DNA from 4 places in the Solibacillus sp. FSL R7-0668 genome. Region 1 is predicted to be linked to each of the others. Evidence: riboswitches for the same ligand, from Rfam matches in the RefSeq annotation. Region 1 holds a riboswitch; each other region holds the start of a gene.

Region 1 (5,873 bases):
ACTTTTTAGCACATGAACTAAGTGAAAAAAATACGAGTGAGCATTATGCGATTGCGCGACACGAAATTCATTTAACATTAGAGCAGGCAGTAGAAGCCTCCAGTCGCTTATTAAAGCAAGGCGGGAAGGTGGCATTTGTACATCGACCAGGACGTTTAATAGATATCATAATGGCCATGCGTGCCAATCGATTAGAACCAAAACGTATTCAATTTGTCTATCCGAAGCGTGGTAAGGAAGCGAATACACTGTTGATTGAGGCAATGAAAGATGGTAAGCCCGATTTGAAAGTGTTACCTCCGCTTTATGTATATGAAGACAATAATGAATACACGCCAGAAGTGAGGGCGTTATTATATGGCGACGAAAACTGAGCATTATTTTTATGTGCTGGAATGTAGGGATGCCTCGCTGTATGCGGGGTATACGAATAATTTAGAAAAGCGAATAACCGCGCATAATGCAGGCAAGGGTGCGAAATATACACGTGCACGTGGCCCGGTAAAATGTGTGTACTATGAAACATTTGATACGAAACAGCAAGCAATGTCAGCAGAATATGCCTTTAAACAATTAACACGGGCAAAAAAGCTCGAATATATGAGGAGGGTGCATGATGAAATCGCAGAAAAGTAGCCAGCATGAACAGGGTAGTTGCTTATATTTAGTGGCAACGCCGATTGGCAATTTAGAAGATATGACAATGCGTGCACTACGTATTTTAAAAGAAGTGGATATCATTGCAGCAGAGGATACACGTAATACGAGAAAACTTTGTAACTATTTTGATATTCAAACGCCGCTAATAAGTTATCATGAGCATAACTTAGAAGTAGGTGGCGAAAAATTATTAGCACTTTTGCGTGAAGGGAAATCGGTCGCGCTTGTTAGTGATGCAGGATTGCCTTGTATATCAGATCCAGGAGCAGATATTGCAGCAAAGGCAATTGCAGAAGATTTTGCTGTTGTCCCCATCCCAGGAGCGAATGCTGCATTAACCGCACTGATTGCATCAGGGATTACACCGCAGCCCTTTTATTTCTTTGGTTTTTTAAATCGTAATAAAAAGGACCGTCGTGAACAGCTTGAAAAATTAAGCAAGCGAGAAGAAACACTTTTATTTTATGAAGCACCGCATCGTTTAAAAGAGACATTAAAGGATTTGCATCTTGTTCTTGGCAATCGTCAAATAACATTAGCGCGGGAATTAACGAAGAAATTTGAAGAATTTTTACGTGGTTCGATCGAAGAAGCCATTGAATGGGCAAGCACCAATGAAATTCGCGGTGAGTTTTGTGTCGTTGTTGAAGGGAATACCTCGGGTGAAATTGAAGAAGAAGACAATTATTGGACAGACCTGACATTAGAGCAACATGTAAACTATATAATAGAAGAAACTCAAGTATCTTCTAAAGAGGCAATTAAAGAAGTCGCGAAATTGCGCGGGCTTTCGAAAAGAGATGTCTATAACGACTACCATCGCGAGTAATAACATCATGGAAAAAAGTACTATTTTTTCAAAACAACTTGCATAAAATAAACACCATGATATGATAGAGATAAATTAAATAGCACTGATAACACTAGGGGCGCCATTTGGCTGAGAAGCACCCTTTGAACCGGATCTAGTTAGGACTAGCGTAGGGAAGTGAGGCATGTTGATAGGATACGTATACATTCCCCACTCACGAAAATGAGTGGGTTTTTTATTTGTCTAAGAAATTGAATAGATTGTTAAACTACTGGGGGCGCCATTGGCTGAGAAGCACCCTTTGAACCGGATCTAGTTAGGACTAGCGTAGGGAAGTAGTTTCGCGTGTATGGATAGATCACATATGCAACGAAACCATTTCCGATTTGAGGAAGTGGTTTTTATTTTGATAATTATTGGTTAAGAATAAGGAGGAACACATCATGCAAGTAAAAACAGAAAAATTTACAGATCGACTTTTTAGAAATGTACAGCCTATTTGGGAGGCGAATCATCAACACCCATTTGTACAGGAGCTTGGAAAGGGGACACTTGATAAGGAGCAATTTATCCAATACATGAAGCAAGATTATGTGTATTTAATGGAGTATGCCAAGCTATTCGCTATTGCCTCTGTGAAATCGACAGATCTTGACATGATGGCGAAATTTGCAGCCATCTTAAATGACACCCTCCATTTTGAAATGGATTTGCATCGCCAATTTGCAGCTGAATTTGGGATTACGGCGCAAGATTTAGAGGCGACTGAGCCAACACCTGCCAACCTAGCCTATACAAATTATATGTTAAATGCTGCACAGAGCGGTAGTTTAGCAGAAGTAGTAGCATGTCTTTTACCTTGTGCATGGGATTATTGGGAAATTGGCAAGCTGTTAAGAGCGCAGTACGGTCATGATTTAGCGAATAACCCTTATGCGAAATGGATTAAAACCTATGATTCAGAGGAATTTGGCAATGGTGCAAAATGGTTAATTGATGTCATGGACGAACTAGCGGATGGCAAGCCTGAACGAGAGCTTGCCCAATTAGAAAAGCATTTCCAAATGACATCGAAGTACGAGTATTTATTTTGGGATATGAACTATCACAAACAGGATTGGCCGATTTAGTTTGGTTGAGTAGGTGATAAAAATGGTAATTAGCATACAGCACGTAACCTATGCTTTTGAGCAGGACGCCCCGCCTGTCTTCACGAATCTGAATTTGGATATCAAGCAGGGAGAATTCGTATCAATCATTGGTAGAAGTGGGACAGGGAAAAGCACTATTTTTAAATTGATGACGGGACTACTGACACCAGATGAGGGGCAAATTCTGATGGATAATCGCCAAATAGCCCCGGGTGATGTTGGGTTTATGCCACAAAAGGATTTGCTCTTACCATGGCGCACCATTTTGGAAAATGTCATGATTGCAGCAGAAATTCAAAACAATGCTATGCTCACAAAAGAACAAGCGATTGTCTGGCTGGAGCGGGTGGGCTTAAAGGATTATGTACATGCCTATCCAAAGGAATTATCAGGTGGCATGAGACAGCGTGCAGCATTTTTAAGAGCGCTTTTAACAGGCAAAGAGGTGCTATTACTGGATGAACCCTTTGGCGCGTTGGATACCTTTACGAAAAAGGAAATGCAAACTTGGCTCTTGTCGATGTGGCAGCAACTAAAGAAAACGGTGCTCTTTATTACCCATGATTTAGAGGAAGCGATTTTATTAAGCGATCGCATTATCATATTGCATCAAGATAAAAGCATAGAGGAAATCACTGTTAATTTGCCAAGACCTCGCATGAATGAAATGAGTTATTCGGAAACGGGGATTGCTCTAAGAAGAATGCTAGAAAGGAAGATTTCTAGTGAAATGGATTAGCAGATGGTTTCAACAGTACGCTTTATTCCTCCTGTTTTTGATGAGTATGCTTGTTATCTTTGAAGTTCTCGTGAGGCAAGGGATGGTTCCGAGCTTTATTATCCCAGCTCCAACAGGGGTTTTGCAGACAATCATCGACAATTGGCACGTCTTATTTTTCGTGCACTTAAAGGCCACGACCATCGAATTTTTCATCGGTTTTGTCATAACGGTTCTACTAGGTGTGTCTCTTGCGATGGCGATGTTTTGTTTTAAGTCGGTCGAAAAAGTGATGTATCCGGCTGTCATCATTTCGCAAATGATTCCAATCATTGCCCTTTCACCGATCTTTGTTCTTTGGTTTGGCTATTCAATTTGGAGTAAGGTAGCTGTAACGGTGCTTATTTCATTTTTCCCGATTGTCGTGAGTACCTATGATGGGTTAAGAGCGTGCGATAAAGATTATATTGAGTTATTTCGCTCGATGGGTGCGACCCGTAAGCAAATTTTTCTAAAGCTACATATTCCGATGGCATTGCCGTCCTTTTTCTCAGGCTTTAAAATGGCGATTGTCTTTGCATTAGTCGGGGCAACGATTGGCGAGTGGCTAGGTGCAAGTGAGGGACTTGGCTATTATAGCCGAAGAATGTCAGGAAATTTGAATGCAGAAGGTGTTTTTGCAGCGATTACATTATTAACGATTTTAGGAATTCTACTATTTGCTTTGGCCACATGGATCGAGCGAATGGTTCTTAGAAAATGGAAATATGATAATTAAAGGAGAAACAGAAAATGAAAAGTTGGAAATGGCTTGTTAGTGTGCTGTTGCTTGCTATGATGTTAGTGGGCTGTAGCAATGATAAAGCAGGATCTGAAAATGAACAATCCGAATTAGAGAAACTATCAATCATGCTAGATTGGTATCCAAACGCGGTACACTCGGCACTTTATGTAGCAAAGGAAAAGGGTTATTTTGAGGAGCAAGGCTTGGATGTGGAAATTCAAATGCCCGCAGATACAAATGATCCATTAAAGCTCGCTGCAACAGGGAAGGTTGATTTGGCTATTAGCTATCAAAGCCAAGTTGTTCAATCAAGAGCAGAGGAAATACCGGTTGTATCAGTTGCAGCGTATGTTCGCCATTCGCTTGACTCCATTATGATGAAAAAAGCAGCGGGTATTGATTCACCGAAGGATTTAGAAGGAAAAAGTGTGGGCTATCCATCTACCGTCATAACAGAAGCCGTAATAAAAACGATGGTAGAGCATGATGGTGGGGATTTTAGCAAAGTGAAAATGACTGATGTCGGATGGGATTTAATTCCTGCAGTGGCGACAGATAAAGTCGATGCCATCGGGGGCGGTTATATTAACCATGAATTAGTGCTACTCGATAAAGAAGGCTACGAAATGGAAGCTTTCCGATTAAATGATTTTGGGGTACCAGATAATTACGAGCTTGTTGTTGTAGCGGGTGAAGAAACCTTTAACGAAAAAAAGGCATCTATCGAGAAGTTTTGGCAGGCGGTGACAAAAGGGCAACAGTTTGTAAAGGAAGATCCAGAAGCGGGCTTACAAATTCTATTGGCCAATGAAAATGCAGATTCTACATTAGATCCAGAAGTAGAAGCAGAAAGTTTAAAAATTCTACTACCATTAATGGAGGATGAGGGTGTGCCATTTGGCTATCAAGAAGTAGCAAGTTGGCAGAGCGTGGCGGATTGGCTACATGAAGCCGGCGTTATTGACGCAAAGGTCGATCCACAACAATTTGTAGAAAATATCGTTTCCAAATAGTGGTGGAAAGGTAGCTTTCATACGGGTAGAGCTAGAAAGTTAACGTATATGGCGATTCTTGTAGTTTTTCTAATGGAAAAAATAGCATAAAATGAAAGGCAATCAAAGGTCTACTAGAGACTTTTGATTGCCTTTTATTAATCAAGAGTGTGTATGATGCAAACTCTTGATTTTTTATTTTGAAAGTCTTAAAAAAAGACAAAATTATTTTTGTAGGTTTGCTTGAATTTCTTTCATTAATGTTTCTGCACCTTCATTAGATAAAATTAATTTACCGCCTACTAAGCGCATATTGTTATCAGAAACTTCACCTGTCACTGCACAAGTCATGTTAGGCATATATTTTTTTAAGATGATTTTGTCATCATCTACATATATTTCCAATGCATCCTTTTCTGCAATTCCTAATGTACGGCGTAATTCGATTGGAATAACGACACGACCTAATTCGTCTACTTTACGTACGATACCTGTTGATTTCATATTGATATTTCCTCCTATATTATAAAAGTTGTTTAAATTCGTCAAAATTCGACATTGATTCCTTGTCTATTTAGAATCATACCAACTAATGCCATAAACGTCAATAAATTAGCATTCACATTTCCTTTGTTTTAGAAAGAAATTTGTTATATTTGTACTTTATGGTGATAAATTTAAAGATTTTTACCATTAATAAATATTCTTAGCTAAAAAGGTTCAGATTATTCCCAAAGTTTTGTAATGATTTTTCGAC
Region 2 (5,873 bases), 3.3 Mb from region 1:
AAAGCGTGAATTTTATGATATTACAGGCGGTCAAATGACACCAGCCGTAGAAAAATTCCAAGTAAAGCTTGTGCAAGCAAAGGTGGAGGAATTGATTGGTTTAACGCAATCACAGTTTAACCAAATTGTGATGCTGCCTCAAGGTGAGTTCCAAAAGCTTTTGACATCGGAGTCGAAGCATAAAGAAGAAATCTTCCGTAAAATTTTCAAAACCGAGCGTTTTACAAAAATGGTCGAGCTACTGCGTGATAAAAAGAAACAGGCAGAAAAATTGTACGAGCAAGCCCAAATGGAGCAGGAGCATACCATTCAAGAAATAAAAACACGCTTACCTGAACGTGAATCCGCGTTATTTGCCGCAATTCAACAGGATGCTATAAATATGTATCAAATAAAACAGGGGCTTTTAGAAGAACAAGGCTTTTATGAGCAACAATCAACCGAGCTTTTACAGCAATATAATCAGGCCAATAAACTTGCAACAACGCTCAATTTGCAGTTCAGTGAGCAAAAGCTTATTAACGAACGAATCGAACGCTATCGACAGCGTCAAACCGAGCTTTTACATTTACAGCAACAGAAAAATGAAATGGCAACACAGGAACAGCGATTACAGCTTGCCCAAAAAGCGAATCAAATTGAGCCGTTAGAGCGCGAATTATCCAAGCTAAAAGCACAACTTCAGGCTGAGACAGCAGCAGTAGAAAAGGCTAATTTAGAGGCCGAACAAGCCAAGCAGCAGCTCATTAAAGCAACCAATGCCTACGAAACCGTGCAAAAAGATGAGTCATTATTAGACAAGTATACGAAAAATATTACACAGCTTGAGCAGTTAATTCCGGTTTATGAAACAATTGATATACAGCGTAACCAGGTCGAGCAGCTAAAGGCACAACAGCTTAAAGCACAAACATTATATGAAAATTTACAGATTGAATTAGTCGAATTAAAGCAGCAGCAACAATTGCAACAACAGGTAGTAACCGAACTTGAGCAGGCAATCGCACAGTATGAATCAATATTTGAAGCACACGCCACAGCTGCCCGTAATGTCGAGCTCGTAAAAGAATCCGCAAAGCTGCGCATGAATGTGGAGAGGTTAAAGGCAGATACATTGTCTAAGCAGCAACAAGCAACAGATGCCGATCAAGCCTTACAAGCAGTGGAGCAACAAATTCGCAGCAATCAGGCCGCCTTTTTAGCCGCTTCATTGCAGCATGGGGATTCTTGTCCAGTATGTGGTAGCACCGAACACCCGGCAATCCATAATCGTGAGCTGCTTCATGTGGATGACAAGCAGCTGGAGCAATTGCGGCAGCAAGCGAATACCGCCCGTCAAAGCTTTTATCAAGTTCAGTCCAAGCTTGAAATCGAGCAGCAACTATTTGCTGAAAAGCACAGTCAACTACAGCAGCAACAATTGCAGCTAGAGGCATTAACACAGTATGAAGAGCAGCTACAACGATTAGCAGCGCAACTAGCCGATTTACGAGGAAGGCAACAGCGATTAACAACTGAGCGTACCCAGCAAGAACAACTCAATGAAAAGCGTGAAGTAATCCAAGGGCGTCTTGAAAAAGGCCAGACATATGTTCAAGAAGTCCAGACACAGCTCGCGCAGGAAAAGGGGAAGCTGGAGCAAAGTGAGCTATCCTTGCTACCGCAATTTACCATGGTCACTGACGTTCAAGCAGCCTTATCCAATGAGCGCCAGCAGCATCAAATATTAAAGAATGAATTAAAGCGAGCGTTCGATACATTGCAACAGGCACAATTACAGCAAAACTCCAGTGAAGTCAATCAGCTGCATGCGGTGAATCATTTATCGGTGAAGCAGCAGGAACATGAATACGCGCAACAGGTCTTTACAACAGCACTACAAAAGGAAGGCTTTTCATTAGAAAGCTATCAGCAGGCCTTGTTAACGGAACAAGTTCAGCTTCAAATTCGCCAATTGCTTGAAGCGTACAGGCAACAGCTGCATACATTAACGGTACAAATTGCTGAGGATCAGGAGCAGCTTGAAGGGAAGCAGCTCGCTGATTTAACAGAGCTACAGCAGCAAATTACAACATTGAATAACGAACAAGATGAGCGCTATGCAACGATGAAACAAGCAGAATCCTATGCAACACAATGCCAAACAACATTACAAAAGCTTGAACAATCCGCACACCATCTTGAAAGCTATCAAGTAAAATTACAGCAAATGGAGCATGTTTATGATCTAGTGCGTGGTCAAAATGAAGCAAAGATTAGCTTTGAGCGCTTTGCTCAGATTGGTTATTTAGAAAAAGTAACGCATGCAGCAAATGAACGCTTACGTATTTTATCAAATGGTCAATATTTCTTGAAATCTACTGGTCGTAAAGAGGGCAATGCGCAGAGTGGCTTAAGCATAGATGTGTATGATAGTAATACAGGACAAACACGTGATGTGAAGACATTGTCAGGCGGTGAAAAATTCAATGCTTCCCTATCCTTAGCACTTGGAATGGCGGATGTTATTCAAAGCGTACAGGGGAGTGTGCATATTGATACAATGTTTATCGATGAAGGCTTTGGTACGCTGGATGAGGAGGCATTACGCCGCGCAATTGATATATTAATCGACCTACAGCAAACGGGACGACTAATCGGCATTATTTCGCATGTTGCGGAGTTAAAAGCAGCAATGCCTGCGATTTTACATGTGAAAAAGCTAAAAGAAGGTCATAGTACAACTGAAATTATTGTGAAATAAATAAAACGAAACGCGCCAACAGGGAGAAGGCACGTTTCGTTTTTTATTGCCTAGGAGCTCGTGTTGTGGTTGTTTTTTTAGATGCTGAGCGATTATCGAGAACCTTTTTTATAATAGGATAAACGATGGGACCGTATTTAATAGCTGTTTTAATAACTTTATTTAATTTCATCAATGACACTCCTTACTTTTGCGGAAATTATAGTAAAAATATACCCAATAGGTAGGCTAACTTAAACCTTAGCGCAATACTTTAATCGCTTGTACAAGATTCCAAATCGCAATTCCAAATGAAAGAACAGCTAGTATGATAAAACCAATAAAAATCCAACCTTCAAAAAAGTAATTGGTTTCGTAAGCAATACCGTCTGTAAAGGCAAAGATTATAAAGAAAATAAAGTAAATAATGCCTAAAACAATGGGAATTAACTGTGAGATGAAGGCGCGTTTATTATGATGTTTGACAGCATCCTCTTTGGCTACAAAGAAAATGATAAGTGGTAATACGAATGGTGCGAAATAAAAGCTTAAATAGCCAAGTGCACTTAATCCTTTTGATTGATCCATGAAAATTCACTCCCTTTTATACAACATACGGATTACGAGCGTAATAGTTTCAAAGAAAGCGGTTGAAAATTGTAATAATTTTCGCTACAATGAGTGTGTTCAAACAATAGTATCGAGATGTACCACAAGGGGAGCCGATGAAGTCGGCTGAGATTGCGCACGGATATTGCGCTGACTCTTTGAACCTGTAAGTTAGTACTTACGTAGGGATGTGGATAGAAGCCGACTGTTCAAGCAATGGTTAGGAATATATCCTAATGATTGCTTTTTTGCTGTTCTATTCTATTCCTTCTTTAACTTCTGTTGCATCGGAAAAAAGAAAGGAGCTTTGTTATGGACAAGAAAAAATTATTAATGATGGTGGAAATCGCAATATTCGGCGCCATCGGGATTGTATTGGATCAATTTTCATTTACATTATGGGCACAAGGTGGTTCGATTAGCTTTGTGATGGTACCAATCATGTTAATGGCGATTCGTTGGGGATTACCTGCTGGACTGGCGACAGGCCTTATTATTGGCGTATTACAAATGATGTTTGGCGCATATATTGTGCACTGGTTACAGGCGATTTTAGATTATGGTCTAGCCTTTACAGTAGTCGGATTGGTCGCAGTAATTCGTAAACCATTACTACAGGCCGCAAAAGATTTAAATAAAACGAAAATGGGCATTTATATTGTGCTCGGCGCGTTATTAGGTGGGACATTACGCTTTATTTCGCATTTACTTGCAGGAGTAATCTTCTTTAAAGAATATGCTGGCGATGATAATGTGTGGATTTATTCGATTATTTACAATGCCTCATACATGTTACCAGCAACAATTCTGACGGCGTTAGTTGCTGTATTATTATTCACAACAGCACCAAGATTATTACAAACATTCAAATAAGTACAAAAAGGTGTAGTTCAAATTGTGAACTACACCTTTCTTTTACTTTACACTTTATTTTTATACTTTGCGCCTTATATTTTTACTATAGATGTAGAAAAATGTAACTGTAGCGATTAAACCAACTACATCATAAAGTCATATAGTATAAAGAATGCTTCCACGATTGAACCAAATGACTGTTTGATGGAAACCAGATGCTGCTGAAGATATAATTTCAGGAAGGTGCTAAAGCGTCTTTTTTGCTCTTAGGTTATCCTACGCAAACAGTCGTTGTAATCAAGCATTTATTCGTACAATGAATTTTATGTGTGTTATAGTTAAGGGTAGAGATTTAAGAGGAAGGAAGTTACACATGATTGTTACAACTCAAGAGGAAATTCAAGCGTTTAAAAAAATCGGACGTATTTGTGCTGAAATTCGTGAAGCGATGAAAGCTGCAACAGTGCCAGGAGTTACGACGAAAGAATTAGATGAAATTGCTGGCCGTATGTTTGCAGAGGCAGGCGCTATTTCAGGTCCAAAAGGTGAATATGATTTTCCTGGATATACGTGTATATCAGTCAATCACGAAGTTGCACATGGTATTCCAAGTAATAAGGTAATCCAAGAAGGGGATCTGGTCAATATCGACGTATCTGGTTCATTAAATGGCTATTTCGCAGATACAGGAATTTCCTTTGTAGTAGGTGAAGGCTTTGAAGAGAAAGAAAAGCTTTGTGCGGTAGCTAAATCTGCTTTTGACCGTGCAATGACAAAAGTAAAAGCTGGTTCAAAGTTAAATCAAATCGGTAAAGCGGTTGAGCGTGAAGCCTATGCAAATGGCTTAACAGTCATTTTGAACTTAACGGGTCATGGCTTAGGTAAATCTTTACACGACGCACCAAACCATGTGTTAAATTATTATGATCCAACTGATGGTCAACTAATGAAGGAAGGTATGGTATTGGCAGTAGAACCGTTTATTTCTGCAAAAGCCGAACATATCGTAGAATCAGGGGATGGCTGGACTTTTATCACACCAGATAAATCATTAGTAGCTCAAATTGAACATTCGATTATCGTAACAAAAGGTGAGCCCATTATTTTAACTTCTTTGGAAGACTAGTATAGAAAAAACGTGAAGTGCTTGATAAATAAGCCTTCACGTTTTTTTATCTTATTTATTATAATCAACAACGATGTACGGCTGTAACTGATATGGTTTAGGTGCAATATTGCGGTCATTCCACATACCAAACCAACGCTCTAACGGATAGAAATAATAGCCATCTTGTGAATGATCTGAAGTGTCATATGGATCTGCAAAAACGAGTACATCATCACCAATACCAGGTGTACCGTTGTTGTCGTAGCCGATAATAGCTTGCCAATGTCCGCCCCAATCGCCCCATTCAACCATAATAGGACGTTCATTTTCTAAATGAGTCGTTAACCATTTTACGAAATAGCTATCTTTTGCATCGCTTACCCAAGCTTCCGTTGTTTCACTATTTTCAGAAGCATATAAGCTATTCCATAAAAATGTTTCTGGTAAGTTCCCGGTATTTGCTTCGGTAGCTCCAGAATCTGCTTGAATTAAATCCGTTTCTTTAAAATCAGCACGATAGCTAGATTCTACAACTTCAAAGCCTTCTAATCCTGAAAAGAATTCATGTAATTGCGAAAC
Region 3 (5,873 bases), 1.8 Mb from region 1:
ACCGCTAAAAAGCCATTTGTCTCAATTAACTTCATGTATTTGGTTAAATATTGTTGCTTTGTTACATACTTCAATGCCATGCGCCTTAGCCATCGTTTACTTAGTAAAAATAGCAAGAGCGATCCAATTGTTGTCCCAACCATATTAATAAGCAAACCTGGTAGAAAATCATGTTGACTAGCAACAAATGCAGCCAATACAGGAATCGGTGCAAATGGAATCATCGAAACCAACACCATAATTAAAAATTGATAGAGCCATGCAAAGGGGCTACCATTTTGTACAAAGTCTAGAAATAGATTTTCCATTATGTTTTTCCTTTTTATTATTTTGAAAAAGTGCTGTAGCTTCGATTTTGGTTTGATTGTATCCTATATTTATGTTTCAAACAACAATGTGTCTATTTGAGTTGGCGTTATGAAATAAATTTATTGAACAATAACGTCAAGGGATAATACCTAGAAACCATCAATTGTAATTTTTAGTTTAATGAATAAAACACAAGAAGCCGTCCATACTAGTAAAGATTTCACTTCGAATCTTAATGACTAGGAGGGTTAACCCGATGAGCGCGATTGATCGTTAACTCAAAAGGACCATCAAAGCTGAATGCGATTCATGCAAAGTTTTCTTATGAAAATTCATGCAGAAACGAGGCAGTGTGTCATGGAGAATTACAAGTAAGTGCGAATCAAGCCCGGAATTAAGTTTCCGGGTTTTTTGATGTTGTTTAAAGTAAAAAGGAGACGCTGATAGAGCATCTCCTTATCTCATGAAACAGTTAATGGAAGAAACTTTTTTTACTTCATTTATTTCTACTTCAACTAAGCCATATTTGATTGGTGCAACTCAAAAGAAGCACGAATAGGAATAATGCGACACAAACGCCATCTATTTTACTTACTGTTATCACTTGAAAATAGCTACTTCTTCGCTCTCCAGTAAAACCTCTTGCTTCCATTGCGAATGCAGCGCGCTCTGCTTTACGAACAGCACCTGCTAACATTGGGATTAAAACTTTGTGAACACCAAGAAGTCGTTTCAATCTATTTTTTTCTGGAGTCGCTCCTCTTAATCGATGTGCTTGCTGAATTTGAATAAATTCATCCTTTAACACAGGTAAAAACTGATAGCCAACCAGAACCCCATAGGCAATTTTAGGGGACAATTTTAATTGTTGCATTAAGCTCATAATAAAAGTTGTTGGATTTGTCGTAAAAGCGAACAAAAGAGAAAGACTTGAAAATGCTAATACCCGAAAGCTTAATGAAAGAGCATGATACAACTGTGATTCTGAAACGTTAAGCATCCAAAAAGACCAAACAACAGGTCCAGGTTGATCTTCCGCGAAAACTAGCGTTGTCCAAAAATATCCGAAAGCCGTTATGAAAAATGGAATCATAAACAATAACCATTTTTTCCAATCAATCTGACTAAGCAATAATTGCAATGCTAGTATGCTTAACCAGAATATGAGCGGAGTCCAAGGATCAAAAAAGAAAGCCATTGTGAACATACAACCTGTAAAAAGTAAAAACTTAAGTGAAGGATTCATACTATTTAATGCATGCTTCACGTGCCTTCAATCCCTTCGGTGGTAGTAAGTGATGAGCTAAAAGTAGGTTTTCATTTCCCCAAACATCCCTAGCCGGAAACTTCCCAGTTAGACGCCCATTTTTGAGTAATAATATTGAATCTGCCATGCAATAAGCAAAATCCATATCATGTGTGACGATTAAAAACGTTGTACCAGAGCGGGACCTTTCATCGATTAATTGAAATAATTCACACAGTGAAGCTGCATCTTGACCAGAAGTAGGCTCGTCCATCACAATTACATCGCGTCCATCGGAGAGCATTGCTGCAATTGCTACTCTTCGCTTTTGCCCATGACTAACAGCAAATGGGTGAGCCCTAGCAAGAGGGGTTAAATTTAGTCGATTTAACATATTAGTGACATCCTTTTTGCCACCAAATGCTACTTCATCTTGCACATTATTTGTCAAAAATAAAAACTCCGGTGACTGGGGGACATACCCTAAACGTTTTGGCTGAATCGATCCGCTTGAGGGGATTAATTGGCATAAAGCTTTTAATAATGTAGACTTCCCACTACCATTGGGTCCAGCTAAAACAGTTATTTCCCCACGATTTAAGACAAAAGAAAGTTCTTGAAGATACGGCTTAGAACGGATGTTACTTGCTTGGAAAGATACATCTGCCTGCATGGAACTATTCCGTTTTTGCAATGGGGGAGCTTCCTCGCTTTTATTTAACGGGATGTTGCGTTCAAAAAAGTTCCCCCATAACTCTAACCGATGTTCAATTGCTACAATCGTAATATTTCGTTTTTCTTGTAGTTGATCCAACCATTCTACGTATTTTTGTGCAGTGTAAGGATCTAAGTGGGCAAGAGGTTCGTCTAACAATAAAACCTCGGGCTCCATAATGAGTGCACATGCGGTGGCAATTCGCTGCTTTTGTCCACCCGACAGCTTTTGAATAATTGCATGACGAAATTCGCTTAAGTCTGTCAAATCCAATATTTCACGTATGCGAGCATCCATTTCTTTTCTTGGTACATGTAAGTTTTCCAGAGTAAATGCAAGCTCTTCCTCTACCGTTTGCATGCAAAATTGTGCATCAGGATCTTGAAAAACAGTAGCAATCTGGTGATTAATTTCCCCGGGGATATAAGAAAGGCTGTCTTTGCCGAACAGCTCTATGAAACCATTTAAAATGCCATCACAATTGTCTGGATAGAGCCTATTGCATAAATAGAGGAATGTTGATTTTCCACAGCCGCTTGGACCTGTAATGACAACACGCTCCCCACGTCGAATAGATAACGAAAGATTCTCGAGTATTGGCTGTTCTTCGTCTGGATAAAAGAATGTTACATTGTGAAAGCAAATCACATTATGCATGTGATTCCCCCTTTTTCGAACTTGAAATGGCATAACCTCGGAGTGAACCGGTAGCGAGTAAGCCATCTGATAACACTTTTCCACCGACACCCGCAATGAGAGCGCCACTTGCTATGCGAAGCCCTAACATTAGCGCTACATAACCTGTGCTATACACGACAAATCCACCTAAAAAGTATCCATATACAAAGCTGAAAACGGCTGAGCCAATTCCAGCCAACATTAATACCCATAAATCAAAGCGTTTGTAACGTGTTGCGGCAAAAACAGCTTCTGCCCCTAAGCCTTGAATAACACCTGAAAGAATTAAACGTGGACCAACTGCATTGCCCAATAAAACCTCGATTGTTGCAGCGATTGTTTCAGAAACGACTGCTGCACCAGGTTTTCGAATAATATACATGCATATAATTGAGACGATAAACCAAATACCAAAAATCCATTCATACGCAATCGGACCGATAAACCCTGCCCAAATATTCCCTGCATGTAAAAACAGTAAATATACAATACCAAACACAACCGAAAATAATGACATCAGTACAATTTCTTTAAGTTTCCATGATTTCAGCATCTTAAAGACCTCCGTGAGAAGGACTATTAATGCTCATTGAAACTGTCATGACAAGATGTTGATGTTCATCTGATCGAGCATGTGTAAACGATTGCTCGTAAAAATCAAACACCTCATGTATGTCTCCGTGAATCCCGCTTGCATAATGCATCGACTCATTGTAAACACCATGTGCTTTTGCTCGATCTATTTCTCTATAAATCACATTCATATAATCAGGATTATTCAACGGATAAAGCGCAAATTGAGATGAAATGTATTGCTTCGTCGTATCGGTATTGGCTACTTCATCGCCTTTATCCAAAAAGACATCCCCTGCAGTATCACCTGGACAACCAGCAGAAAAGGTTCCAGATAATGCTATATGTTCACCCGTTTTAGCTACGTGTAATGTGAGTGCTTTTGCCACATTAAACACATGCACTTGTTTCCCACGAATCACAGTAGATACGTCATCCGTGTGCATCCATACATTTGAAGTATCCGTTTCTTGAAGCGCTTTTGTAATTACCGAAATAAAATCATTGGTCATTGGATAAAGTGAAAAACGAAATCCGACAATAGAGCTTGAACTGCATTGCATAGTAAAAAACCTCCCGAAAAATTGTCATAAAAAAAGACCACATCCGTGAAGATGCAGCCACTTATCCAATTTTAAGCAAACGGAAAGTCACCACACTTCCTCACGCAGGTATTATCCTGATCGAGTTATAAGGGATCGGAGCCATTGCTCGCATCTCAGCCAAAGTGGGCACCCCTAGTGCAGAAAAACGGTATGTAGTTTTTTTATGTGCCATCAGTATAACTTACCAATATTAAGAATGTAAATAAATTTCTAAAATTTCATACTTTTGTCTAAGGGATCATAAAAGATTTTTTGGCCTAACTATGCTTGATTAGATGAGTTGCGGCTTCTATCACACGAATGCCTTTCGCCCTGTTGTACGTGCTGTGTATGGACTGCAACTAACTCCACTTTTAAGGTTTTCATTTTTCCAATAAAGTAAATGAGTACAGGGAAGGCTAATTGTAGCATTGTATTAATATGCGATTCTTTAGTTTTCGAAGTCTAAATACAACTTCTTCAACTTTTTACACATCTATTGTATATTCATGGTATAATACCCTTTATTTTGGATTTTTTTAAAGCTTGATTTTACAATATAAATGCAATACCAAAAGGAGAGTTGAGTTTGAATTATTTCACAATATACGCTTCTAAGAATAATATTGACGATATTGGAAATGAGATTTTAGCTGTTTTCGCAAAAGGCTTTCGAATTAAGAGTACTGAAAAGGAATACAAAATTCAGTCCAAAGGGTTTTTTAACAAAGATAAGATGACGATACGGGTTAGTTCAGAAGATACAGACCCAGATTATTTCGAGAAAAATATACCCGGGATGATGGGTTTTTATGATGAAATCCCATTTGAAGATGAGCACCTTAAAGGACGAGTTTTAACGCAAATATCTGTGTTAAATACGATGATTGCAATTGAAGTGGAGAAAGATATGAATGAAGCTCAACTGCAGTTATTTACGAATCTACTCTCAAAAATAGGTGGGATTGGCTTTTTACCAAACGGTATGTTGTTAGATCAACAAGGTCTTGTTATTGTTTATCCTGATGGGAAGTCAGGACCTGCTAATTTCAGACCTCATAGTTGTACGAGAAAGATAATGGGATCTGAAGTTACCTCAGAAGAAGGGGAGCAAAGAAAAAACAAATCAATTAATTATTTAAGAGAACATGAAATCCCTTTTATTCCATCACTACCACAGCTCCTACCACTAGCACAATATCAGTTTAAGACTCAGGAACATATCGCTAAAAGAGCTGTAGCGTTGTTAATTGTTATTCAATATGCTTGTGATGTCAATCAAGGAGGAGATATACATAAATCGAAAGACTTCTTTATGACGATGTTGCAAAAATATGGAGTGGAAGATTATCTTACGGACAATGAACGAAACTTTTTACAAGTAGAAGAACCGAGTGAGCAAGAAGCAAGTAATATTTCTTGGCAATATGAAGCCTACTGGGTACTTATTTGGGCGTTAGGGCTTGTTGATACACTCGATTTTCCAGATGATATTTGCAACTGCCAATATGCAATCCAGGTTGTTTCAAGCTGTGAATCATTCGAGCAATTTTATAGCACAACTACAATGCTTAACAAGGAAAAGATATTAGATGAAGCAGACAAAATTTATCGATTGCACTGGGCTTGTGTAAATAGTCGAATACAAGGACAAGAAGCTCCAGCAAATATGAATGAAAGCATTGTCATAGAAAGACGTAGAGGATTGTTTTGGATAATAGGGCATCGAGATGAAGAATGGGATTATATTTCAATGGATACTTGATTA
Region 4 (5,873 bases), 3.4 Mb from region 1:
CAAATTTTTATTAAGTTAAACAGATTGTTTTATCTAGCTATATTACGATTCCAAGCATTCACCAAATTCGCTGCCTCTAGCTTTGGATTTTCGGCCTCCGTTACTGCGGAAACAACGAAAAATCCATCAACGCCTGTTTGTGTAAGAGCTGGGAGATCTGCTAACTTTACGCCACCGCCAACAACTACTGGAATCGAACTTGCTTCAGCGACTTTTGTAATTTCCTCAATATTTCTTGTGATGACCTTGCCATCTTTACCCATTCCGCAATCTGGCTTTGTTTGCGTTTCATGAAGTGGTCCCACACCAAAATAATCAATTTGAGAAACATCCTCTGTTTTTATATATTCTAACAATTCATCTGTGCGAGCAGATAAGCCGACAATGGCATCCTCCCCTAAATATTCGCGACAAACAGCTACCGGAATATCTGATTGCCCGACATGAATGCCGTCCACTTTAATCCCTTGCTTTCTTGCGGCTAAAACGACATCTAATCGGTCATTAACAACTAATGTAACGTGCTGAGATTTGCCAGCCTTTTCAATCACATCTGCTGCTTGACGTGTGAGCTCGATTAATTCTCGCGCAGCCGCAACCTTTGAGCGAATTTGAATGCATGTAAAGCCCGACTCAATTGCATCTTGAATGATTGCCGCAACCGAGCGACCTTTTGTATTTTCGGGTCCTATTACTAAATAGGCTGAGATATCTACTTTTTGAACAGTATTCATATTATCCTCCTAAAATATCGTTTACTTTATCGATTTTTGAATTGATTGTATTGACATGGCCTGGGCGAATATCTGCCTTTAAAACAACCTCTGTTCGAATGCCCTTTTCAGCGAGGACAAAGGTTGCTTGCTTAACCACGGCCATTACTTCATCCCATTCACCTTCTATTTCTGTAAACATCGCGGTCGTTCGATTTGGTAATCCTGATTCTCGAATAATTTTTACGACCTCGGCTACTTCCTGTGCAAGCTCATTGCCTACACCAAAAGGCGCAATCGCAACTGCTATTAATGTATTCATCGATTAAATCTCCTCAATTTCAAATGGATTGTTTGCGATTTCTTCAGGTGTTGCTTTATATAATTCATCTAAAAACTGTACTTGGAAGCTACCAGGGCCATCCACCTTCAGCTCCGCGCGTTTTGCGGCTACATTGTATACCGCAGTCGCCGTAAGTGCCGCAATAAATGGGGATGATGCTGTTGCGTACACCGCGACAACGCCACCTAGCGAGCAGCCTGCACCTGTAATTTTCTCCATAAAATGCGAACCTCCATAGGAAATTGCCATCAACTTACCATCTGTTATCAAATCCGTTTCACCAGACACTGCAACAGCGCCACCTGTCCACTTCGCAAGTGCAATCGCGGCTGTTTTCGCGGCATTGACCGAATCCGTAGAATCTACACCTCGCACATTGGATTCAGCTGTTCCCCCGTCTAGCTCCCATAAGCCTGCTAGTGCAATGATTTCAGAAGCATTTCCTCGGATAATGGTTGGTTTATAGTCCTTAAATTGTTGTAATAGCTGCGTCCGAAGAGAGCCAATCCCCACCGCAACAGGGTCTAACACCCATGGCTTACCCGTTTCGTGCAATACCTTTGCGGCACAGGGTAACGTTTCCTCATAAATCGGAAATAATGTGCCGACATTGATATAAGTTGCTCCACCTGCACCCGCTAAAAACTCGGCTTCATCTGGTAAGTACACCATCGCGGCAGATCCCCCAACAGCAAGCTGCGCATTTGCCACAAAATTAATGGTCACCGTATTCGTAATTGAACCTGCCATTGGATTTGTTCGTTTTACCGTTTCAACTGCCTGTATCATTTCACTTTGAATCGCTTGCTTACTCACCATTTTACCTTCACCCTTCTATTTGAATTCTTCCTTCAAATGAATAGATATTAAGACTGGGGTTTTATATTTGAGTTCATTAGAACAAAAAAAAGTGCTCTCCTATTCAATAAAAATAAATAGGAAAGCACAATTCAGCTATTGCTTAAAAATATAATGAATCGCTTCCCTACACCAGTGTTAACTGACAGGTTCAAAGAGTCAGGTTTTAACCTTCTCAACTCCAAAGAGTCCCCCCGCAATAATGCTATTCAATTTTATCCCATACTATCAACTGCTACTTTGGATGTCAATGGTGGATTCGTCACTTTTCGATTACTCTTTTTTCGCCAAAACTAATTCACATATACAATTATCAAACTGCTCTGCTAGTTCAGCATTGATTTGATTCGTTATATTTCCCAATGTTTCAACATGTAAATAGTCTTTTTTCACCGCAAAGTAAATCGATATCCACATTCTTCTTCCCGTACGAGTCACATCATAAAAGACGGCATGTAAATCGGTGTCTTGTAATACATTTTCACTAATCTCTTTTACTTTCTCCATCACTTCTTTTTCAGGCGAGAATAAAAATACGTCTTTAATTGCACGTACTAGCATTTTTAAAGCTTCCGGCAGCATAAATAAAATAATGAATACCGCAATAATTTGGTCAAAATAAGGTGAAATAAAGGCTAGCTTTGTCCCTTCTAAGAACGTAGAGGCAAAGAAGGCAACACCCATCCCAATACTGTATACGACATCAATTTTCCAACCATAAATCTCTAAATTAATAATTGGTGAAGACAATGAGCGATTAATGCGCATCATAAAATAAAGTACCGCTAAACTGGCAATTGCAATTATAAATTGGAAAATTGACACCAGCTTACCATCAACAATATTTCCTCCAGATAATGCAATTTCTACACTATTCGCAGACAGCCCCAATGTTACCGCGAGAAGCATAAAGCCCTTAATAATGACTAAAAACGATTCGATTTGCCCATAACCAAAAGGATGCTTTTCAGAAACAGGTCGATGAAACAAAGGGATTAAAAATAAAGTCAAACCAATCATTAATAATTCGGATGCATCATAGGCAGCATCCATCAGCACAGACTGTGATTTCGTATAAATCGCAATCATAAATTCAAAAATCACAAAAAACAAACCTGTACTCAGGGATATCCATAATATCTTTCTTTCTAATTTTTGTTGCTTTGACATTTTCCCAAATCCTATCTTCACTTTTCTATTTATTATACAGGACCTGGCTGTGTGCAGGGGAGAATTTGCATTTGGGGTAGATATGATTATAGTAAAAGGCTATGCGATTTTTGATACGTGTCCAAACGTTCATTTCGGTGCTTTATCTTTTATTTTTCTATTACTAAGCAATACTGTTGTTTATAGTTTTCATCGTTCCAATTGTACAGTTGTAACAGATAACCTAGCGTTAACTCGTTATAAGTGAGCCTACTATATGGGATATTTTGCGCATCATCACCAATCCATACTCGCCACAGCTCGATTATTTGATCTACTTTTATATTGCTCGTTAAGTAATCTAATAATTGCTTTGCTCTTGATTCTGAATAGCTAAAATCTACTTGATAGATGAATGGATAGTTTGTATATTCGCTTACATTATAGTAACAGTCCTTTGTAATCGTTAACTCATTTAGATCCTCTTCATTTTCAGCAATTAGTACTTGAGCATTCGGGTCCATCTTCTCCCAGGGCATCAACTCATGAGGTTTTATTTTTAATTCAATAGCTTCTTTCACTGTAATATGCTTTTCCTTGGACTCTATTTTAGGCATTTCAAAATTTGTTGCGATGAATGAACACGAGCTCATAATAACCTCCGAAATTTATGTTTGAGAATATCGATATAATACCATTCTTAAAACGTTATCAATTTCATCCTTGTGGTGTCGTTGCAAAAATCGCTAAGACCGTGATTGTACGAGAAGAAGCGATGATTCATACCATTTATTCACCCTTCTCGAATGGCATTATGGAAGGCACAAATAATAAAATTAAACTCATCAAAAGACGTGGATTTGGTTATCGAAATGATGCCCATCTGTTCCTTCGATTACGATTGGAAACAGGGCATTGATTTTGTCATCCCCGACTTATGGTGATGAGCCAAAAAAGGCTATTTTTGCAAGTTATAAACGACTGTTAGAAATCTTGAAATTACACACTACAGAATAAAATATCGTATTGAAATCTCAGAAGTACTCGGTGTTCATACAACCTCACATAATCAGAATGGCAGAATTCCTGAAGATATCATTTTTCTTTTAAAGGAACTACGAAATGCCGTTGCACATAATGGTGTCGTGTTTGATTGCCGCTTCAAAAAAACAACCCCCCCTGGTCGCTTAACTGCCTATATCGAAAGTGAGACTAAAATAGCTAACATTACATTTAACACCATCATAGATTACTTTATTTTAATGATAATAATCTTAAAAAAATTAGAAACGCCTAAACGAGAACTGCAAAAACTTCTTCGTGATTTAGAGAATCATTCTGAGCATTTAAGATCTCAAATCCCTGTATCAGTACATTCATCAATAATGGGTTCTGATTTTAGGAAAAAGCTAACAAAAACAAAAAGTTATATCTAACATTTCTACCTTGTAGTACTACATCGATGTATGCTAAAATATAATTAACTAATAGCGGTGCACTGCTTCGGCTTGCACTTAAGGGAACCAGATGCGTCTGGTTCTCTTTTATTTTATTGATTCACTTCCCCATAAACCTCATGCATCATATCTTCCATGATGTACGTTTTAAACTCATCATTCTCCAGTATTTTCATAAAGAAGTCTTGGTTGCTGCTCATACGGTCGATGACGAAATCCATGAATGTTTTTTCGAAAGCGAATTTAAAGTTTTCTTTTGTATTGTTTGCTGCTTTCTGGCGAAGGTCTTCGTCATTCAGCATATCCTCTTTCACTTGCTCACGTGATAAGAAATCAGTTTCTGTGAATTGTGTGCCAAAACGGTCATTCAACTTCTCTAAAATCGTTGATAAACGCACCTTTTCATCTTCCACCGCACCACCAGCACCGTGCTTTTGTGGGTCAAGCTCCACGCCACCTGTTTTCTCCAGCTCGATGCTACCTTCAAAAACTTTTTGATTGCGATAGTATTCAAGGGCGACATCATCTGCTAGATATACGTCCTTATCCTCTTTACCACGTGGTAGCTTGCGCAGTAAGTACGTTAAATAAATGTAGAGCTTGTGCAAGTCTAAATCAATGAACGTCACGACTTGTAGTACGAAGCCATATGTACGAGTGAATTTTGTCGCTGCCTGTTTAAAGGCAAGCTGTTCCTCCTCCGATAGCCTCTTGTAGCGCTCCACGCCTTTATCAAGAAGAGCATTTAATTCTGTCTGTGCTTTCGTTGATTTCTTTGCACCACCGGTTACTTCAAGCTCATTTACTCGTTGTACCTCATCTTCTGTGAACAATTGATACGGCTCAATTTCAGCTTGCATATCATATAAAATATTCGGGTCGGTAATTTCAGATAAGCTTGTTGACTCGTAATACGGCTGGAAGGATTCTTTCATATCCTCTGGGTCATTAACGAAATCAAGTACGAAGGTATCTTCTTTTCCAGGACAAGTACGATTTAAACGTGATAAAGTTTGGACAGCTTTAATACCGCTTAAAGGCTTATCGACATACATTGTGTGCAGCAGTGGTTCATCAAAACCTGTTTGATATTTTTCTGCTACGAGTAGCACCTTATATTCATCTGAATTAAATTTTTCAGGCAGTTCTTTTTCAGAGAAGCCGTTCATGTCTGGCTCGGTATATGGCAGTTCGCAGTCTTTTACAATTCCTGAGAAAGCAACAACTGTTTTTAAATCGTCATAGCCCATTTCATTAATGTACTTATCAAAAGCAATTTTGTAGCGTACTGCATGTAATCGGCTTGCTGTAACAACCATCGCCTTTGCGCGGCCGCCAATTTTACGCTGTACG

The links. A riboswitch is a leader RNA that binds a small molecule or an ion and turns the genes downstream of it on or off. The one in region 1 is predicted to bind thiamine pyrophosphate.
Region 2: linked by a shared signal. The riboswitch ahead of thiT (energy-coupled thiamine transporter ThiT) and the one ahead of tenA (thiaminase II) in region 1 are both predicted to bind thiamine pyrophosphate.
Region 3: linked by a shared signal. The riboswitch ahead of MKX47_RS08890 (YkoF family thiamine/hydroxymethylpyrimidine-binding protein) and the one ahead of tenA (thiaminase II) in region 1 are both predicted to bind thiamine pyrophosphate.
Region 4: linked by a shared signal. The riboswitch ahead of thiM (hydroxyethylthiazole kinase) and the one ahead of tenA (thiaminase II) in region 1 are both predicted to bind thiamine pyrophosphate.

Annotation. Positions count from the first base shown of each region.
Region 1 covers NZ_JBBOUU010000001.1:69,069-74,941, forward strand. The annotation lists gene MKX47_RS00305 (tRNA1(Val) (adenine(37)-N6)-methyltransferase) at 1-374, shown strand, start outside; gene MKX47_RS00310 (GIY-YIG nuclease family protein) at 358-636, shown strand; gene rsmI (16S rRNA (cytidine(1402)-2'-O)-methyltransferase) at 617-1,489, shown strand; TPP riboswitch at 1,576-1,664, shown strand; TPP riboswitch at 1,735-1,822, shown strand; gene tenA (thiaminase II) at 1,915-2,601, shown strand; gene MKX47_RS00325 (ABC transporter ATP-binding protein) at 2,624-3,361, shown strand; gene MKX47_RS00330 (ABC transporter permease) at 3,444-4,118, shown strand; gene MKX47_RS00335 (ABC transporter substrate-binding protein) at 4,133-5,137, shown strand; gene MKX47_RS00340 (AbrB/MazE/SpoVT family DNA-binding domain-containing protein) at 5,342-5,620, opposite strand.
Region 2 covers NZ_JBBOUU010000001.1:3,375,460-3,381,332, reverse strand. The annotation lists gene MKX47_RS16935 (SMC family ATPase) at 1-2,743, shown strand, start outside; gene MKX47_RS16930 (hypothetical protein) at 2,787-2,915, opposite strand; gene MKX47_RS16925 (DUF4870 domain-containing protein) at 2,984-3,310, opposite strand; TPP riboswitch at 3,428-3,537, shown strand; gene thiT (energy-coupled thiamine transporter ThiT) at 3,644-4,204, shown strand; gene map (type I methionyl aminopeptidase) at 4,560-5,312, shown strand; gene MKX47_RS16910 (papain-like cysteine protease family protein) at 5,364-5,873, opposite strand, start outside.
Region 3 covers NZ_JBBOUU010000001.1:1,832,377-1,838,249, forward strand. The annotation lists gene MKX47_RS08870 (TVP38/TMEM64 family protein) at 1-308, opposite strand, end outside; gene MKX47_RS08875 (energy-coupling factor transporter transmembrane component T) at 821-1,576, opposite strand; gene MKX47_RS08880 (ABC transporter ATP-binding protein) at 1,557-2,927, opposite strand; gene MKX47_RS08885 (ECF transporter S component) at 2,920-3,501, opposite strand; gene MKX47_RS08890 (YkoF family thiamine/hydroxymethylpyrimidine-binding protein) at 3,503-4,084, opposite strand; TPP riboswitch at 4,165-4,270, opposite strand; gene MKX47_RS08895 (DUF4272 domain-containing protein) at 4,695-5,870, shown strand.
Region 4 covers NZ_JBBOUU010000001.1:3,427,778-3,433,650, forward strand. The annotation lists gene thiE (thiamine phosphate synthase) at 30-734, opposite strand; gene MKX47_RS17170 (MTH1187 family thiamine-binding protein) at 736-1,035, opposite strand; gene thiM (hydroxyethylthiazole kinase) at 1,039-1,875, opposite strand; TPP riboswitch at 2,021-2,120, opposite strand; gene MKX47_RS17180 (cation transporter) at 2,188-3,084, opposite strand; gene MKX47_RS17185 (magnesium transporter) at 3,234-3,716, opposite strand; partial or broken gene MKX47_RS17190 (transposase) at 3,761-3,982, shown strand; gene MKX47_RS17195 (type I restriction endonuclease subunit R) at 4,613-5,873, opposite strand, start outside.